DNA from 2 places in the Faecalibacterium sp. AF28-13AC genome. Region 2 is predicted to be linked to the other one. Evidence: riboswitches for the same ligand, from Rfam matches in the RefSeq annotation. Region 2 holds a riboswitch; the other holds the start of a gene.
The links. Region 2 has a riboswitch for FMN ahead of ribD (bifunctional diaminohydroxyphosphoribosylaminopyrimidine deaminase/5-amino-6-(5-phosphoribosylamino)uracil reductase RibD). Riboswitches for the same ligand answer to the same signal wherever they lie in the genome.

Region 1: it holds a riboswitch for FMN, as region 2 does, so the genes downstream of both, DWY95_RS05180 (ECF transporter S component) here and ribD (bifunctional diaminohydroxyphosphoribosylaminopyrimidine deaminase/5-amino-6-(5-phosphoribosylamino)uracil reductase RibD) in region 2, are expected to answer to the same signal.

The regions. Positions count from the first base shown of each region.
Region 1 is NZ_QUFG01000003.1:146,331-148,789, forward strand. Features, by position in the region: gene DWY95_RS05175 (MATE family efflux transporter) at 1-609, shown strand, start outside; gene DWY95_RS05180 (ECF transporter S component) at 664-1,263, opposite strand; FMN riboswitch at 1,408-1,528, opposite strand; gene DWY95_RS05185 (mechanosensitive ion channel family protein) at 1,646-2,459, shown strand, end outside.
Region 2 is NZ_QUFG01000012.1:45,828-48,286, reverse strand. Features, by position in the region: gene DWY95_RS14410 (riboflavin synthase) at 1-595, opposite strand, end outside; gene ribD (bifunctional diaminohydroxyphosphoribosylaminopyrimidine deaminase/5-amino-6-(5-phosphoribosylamino)uracil reductase RibD) at 559-1,683, opposite strand; FMN riboswitch at 1,835-1,949, opposite strand.

The sequences.
Region 1 (2,459 bases), on a different contig from region 2:
CTGGCCGCAGAGCGCGCAGCCCTCTCCTCGGCGCAGGTGGTGCTGGTGCGCATCGTGTCGGGGCTGGGCACGGTGGCCATCGCCGCCAACAGCCTCGGCGTCAGTGCCGAGGGACTGTGCTACATGGCCGGTTACGGCATCCAGGACGCCGCCATCGCCCTCATCGGGCAGGCTGTGGGTGCCAACCGGAAGGACATGGCCAAGCGGTTCGCCTGGCTCTGCACCGGCATCGGCATCGGCATCATGGCGCTGTCCGGCATGGGGCTGTGGGTGTTTGCCCCGGCGCTGATGGGCATCTTCACCGCCGACGCCGCCGTCATCGCGCTGGGTGCGCGGGTGCTGCGCATCGAAGCCTTTGCCGAACCGATGTTCGGGGCCAGCATTGTGGCCAGCGGTGCCATGCAGGGCGCGGGCGACAGCACTGCCTGCTTTGTGCTGAACCTCGTCAGCATGTGGGGCATCCGGCTGACGCTGGCATCCTTCTTTGCGCCCCGGTTCGGGCTGGCGGGCGTGTGGGGTTCCATGTGCTGTGAGCTCTGCATCCGCGGCCTGCTCTTCCTCTTCCGCCTTGCCCGCGGCAAGTGGCTGGAAAAAGGAGCCTTAGCTTAAAAAAGACCCTCTCCGGCATTGCGAAGCAATGCCGGAGAGGGTCTTTTCCTTTTTTTACTTTCTGCCGTGCAGGATGGGCGACAGCGGCTTATAGATCACCATGCAGAGCACTGCATCCAGCAGGCCCTTGACCAGCGTGAAGGGCATGTTGAAGATGACGAGGCACTTGATGAGGCTGTCTGCCGAGGGCAGGATGGCCTGGTACATGCCGAGGATGGCTTCCAGCGGCATGTGGTAGAACTGCACATAGGCCGGATAGGTGATGAAGTAGTTGGACGGCACACTGAACACCGCCATGGCCGCTGCACCGATCAGCGCACCGAGGATGGCCGTTTTGCGGCTCTTGCGGTGCTTGTAAATGCAGCCCGCCGTGACCGAGAAGACCGCGCCAAGCATGAAGTTGCACAGCTCGCCGACACACGCGGTGCTGGTGCCCTTGATGACGATGTGGAGCAGGTTCTTCATGAAGCTGATGACGGCGCCGTACACCGGGCCCAGCGCAAACGCACCCAGCAGGGCAGGCAGATCGGAGAAGTCCATCTTGACGAAGGACGGGATGAGCATCGGGATGGGGAACTCGATGAACATCAGGATGAAGGCCACCGCGCTGAGCATGGCGGCTACGGTCAAGTTGTGGGTCGTGTTTTTTTTCATGGTAATTTCCTCCCGTGGGGCGCATGGCCCCGCTCAATTGAACTGGAAAGCCCTTTTCGCGCCGTACCGGAACCGGGAAGACAACCAAAAACGCGCCCTGCCGCAGCAAACACTGCAACAGGGCGCGCAAACAATTCGATTTGTCTGCCGTTTCTTGCATCCGGACTATACCGTTGGCCCCGGAGTCACACCGGGTCAGCACTCTTTGGGAGTGGTCGCGGGCTGTACCGCCAGTGGGGAATCGCACCCCGCCCTGAAACGAACTTTCTGGGCAGAGTATAACGCGCCGGGCTGCACTTGTCAACCCCCAATTTCGGTTGCCCTTTCCGCGCGCTTTATGGTATACTGGGGCGTAATATTTTATTTCCGAGGAGTTTTTGCCATGATCTTTTCCATCCGCGATCTCGCGTTCGAGATTGGTTCCCTCTATCTGGAAGGCTGGCTTGCCCTGGCGGCGCGCTGTGTCTGTGCGCTGCTGCTCTTTGCCGCCGGGGCGCTGGTCTCCCTGCTGCTGCGCAGGAAGCTCTTCCCCATCCTGCAGGCCCGCAGCTGGCATTTTGCCGCCACCCCCATCCTGCTGCGCAGTCTGGAGCGCCCGCTGGAACGGATGGCCGTCTTCACCGGCCTCTACCTTGCGCTGACCAGCCTGCCGTGGGCCATCACCGGCCTGCCCAGATTCCTGCTCGTGGCCTACAAGGTCGTGATGAGCTTTCTGTTCTGCGAGGGTCTGTATCAGGCCTCGGATGTGGCTGACCTGCTGCTAGCCTCCTGCAGCCTGGAGATCCGCTCCAACAAGACCCTGCTCGCCCTGCTGAACACGACCTACAAGGTGCTGGTGGTCGTGCTCGGCGTTGCCACCATCGCGCAGGTCATCGGCTTTCCCATCGGCAGCATCGTCGCCGGTGCCGGTCTTGTCGGTCTGACCATTTCGCTGGCCGCACAGGAGAGCGCCAGCAACCTGTTCGGCGGTCTGGTCATCCTGCTCGACAAGCCCTTCTCGGTGGGCGACTGGATCACCGTGGGCGAGATCGAGGGCGAAGTCATCGATATCAACTTCCGCTCCACCCGCATCCGCGCCATGGACAAAACGGTCAGCATCGTCACCAACAGCAAGATCTGTTCTTCCACGGTGCAGAACGCTGCGATGCGCACCATGCGGCCCTATCGGTTCACGCTGGGCGTCACCTACAACACCA
Region 2 (2,459 bases):
TCGGTGCTTCCGGTTGAAGCAGCTTCTCAATATATTTTCCGACAACGTCGGTTTCCAGATTGACAAAATCTCCTTTGTGCCGCTGGTGCAGGTTCGTCTGACGGACAGTGTGCGGTATCGTGGACACGGCAAAGCCCGTGGGTTCCACTGCAGCCACGGTCAGGCTTATGCCATCCACCGTGATGGAACCCTTTTCGACGACATAGCGAAGGATCGCGGGATCCGCATGAATGGTGTACCAGACAGCGGTATCGTCCTTTCGGATGTTGGCAATGCGTCCGACGCCATCCACATGGCCTGCTACGATGTGTCCGCCAAAACGTCCGTTGGCCGGCATGGCACGTTCCAGATTGACCGCACTTCCAACGGTGAGCTGTGCAAGTGCAGAGCGGTTCAATGTCTCGTGCATGACATCCGCAGCAAAGCTATCCGGGAAGAGCTGCCTGACGGTCAGACAGATGCCGTTGACGGCGATGCTGTCGCCGATCCTGGTTCCTTCCAGAACCGTTTTTGCACGAACCGTCAGTACGGCGGAATGCTGTCCCCGATTGATGGATTTTATTGTTCCGACTTCTTCCACAATTCCGGTAAACACGGGTACTCCACCTCACTTTCGATCAGGAAATCTTCGCCAAGCTGTTCCAATCGGCTGTTCTTCAGGCGGAATGCAGCATCCGGAAGCGGGATACCCGCACCCTCGATGGGTGTTCTGGCATCCCTTCCTCCGAACAGCTTCGGGGCAATGTAAGCCTGTACCTGCTGCACGATGCCACTTTCCAGTGCAGACCAGTTCAAGGTTCCGCCGCCTTCCAGCAGAATGCTGTCGATCTGCTCCTGCCCCAGCTGTTCCATCAGTTGCAGAAGATTCACATGACCGCATTGCTCTTCCAGAAAAAGAATCCGGCACCCGGCCTGTTGATATGCCGCCTGCTTCTCTGGGTCGCCGCAGCAGGTCGCAAGAATGGTGGGGACCTGTTTGGCGGTCATGACCACCTGTGATTGCAGCGGTGTCCGCAAATGTGTATCGCAGATGATCCGGACAGGATCACGGCCACCCTCTATCCGACAGGTCAGCAGCGGGTCATCTGCCAGAATGGTTCCGACTCCCACCATAATGCCGCGGAATCGGTGCCGCTGCCGTTGAACATGATTCCGGGCAATTTCCCCGGTGATCCATTTGGAAGCGCCTGTGTATGTGGCGATTTTTCCGTCCATCGTCATGGCGTATTTCATGGAAACGAAGGGGCGTTTTGTGGTGATATAGTGGAAGAATACCTTGTTCAGCGCATCGCATTCTTCTTGCAGAACATTTTCGGTCACATCTATGCCGTGTGCGCGCAGGATTGCAATTCCTTTTCCGGCTACCAGCGGATTCGGGTCAGCGGAACCCACGACCACCCGGTGAATGCCCGCGTCCAGAATCGCATCCACGCAGGGCGGCTGCTTTCCGTAATGGCAGCACGGCTCCAATGTCACATACAGGGTCGCTCCCTGCGGATCTTCGGTGCAGGATGCCAGCGCATTGCGCTCCGCATGAGCCTGACCGTATTTCTGGTGCCAGCCCTGTCCGATGATCCTGCCCTCTTTTACGACCACGGCACCCACCATCGGGTTGGGCGATGTCCACCCGCAGCCCTTTTTTGCAAGCTGCAAAGCCAGACGCATATAGTCTTTGTCGTTCATCGTGTTGCCTCCAAAAGAAAAAGCCCTGAACAAAAACGTTCAGGGCAAGCCGAAAAAACACAAGGGATCCTTGTGCAAAAAAGAAAGCTCCAGAATGCAAACGCATCCCAGAGCAGCCTCCACAAGCGCAGGACCGTACGGGTTCTGCACTTGATATCTTCTTTCATCCAGACTGTACTGTCGGCTTCGGAGTTTCACCGAATCATGCCTTACGGCTCGTGGGCTGTACCACCGGTAGGGAATTGCACCCTGCCCTGAAGATTTATGATTTAATTACAGCGGCATTATAGCACGGCTTCTTTCGGATTGCAAGGGCATTCTGCAAACCGGGACGAAACCGGGATGAAGATGGTTTGAGGGTGGGAATGAAACTTTTGGGCTGTTGTTGCCTTGTCAAGAGGGCTGGCACCGTCCAGCCCTCTCTCTTTTTGCCAAAGTTTTCCTCGTTTTTTCTTGCACCCTGCCGAAAGTGGCGTAGCCTCAAAGTTTTTTGTTGACACGGCTCGATTTTTGTGGTAGTCTATCCCAAAAATTGAATATAACATGTTTTTACATATTCGTTCAGCCCCTGCGGGGCTGAACATCTTGGCTTGCAGCCGTTACATAACTGACTAGCATGACCTTCCAGAAAAAGCGAAGGCAGGGCTGGTCTGTTTTGTGACGGCTTTTTTATTGCTGTTTTGCCCGTTGCACCTTGAAAACCGCATGACCGTCTGCATGGGATACCCGGTGATGACCTCGCAAGAGCGAGCCGGAAAACGCCGCCGGAAGGGGGC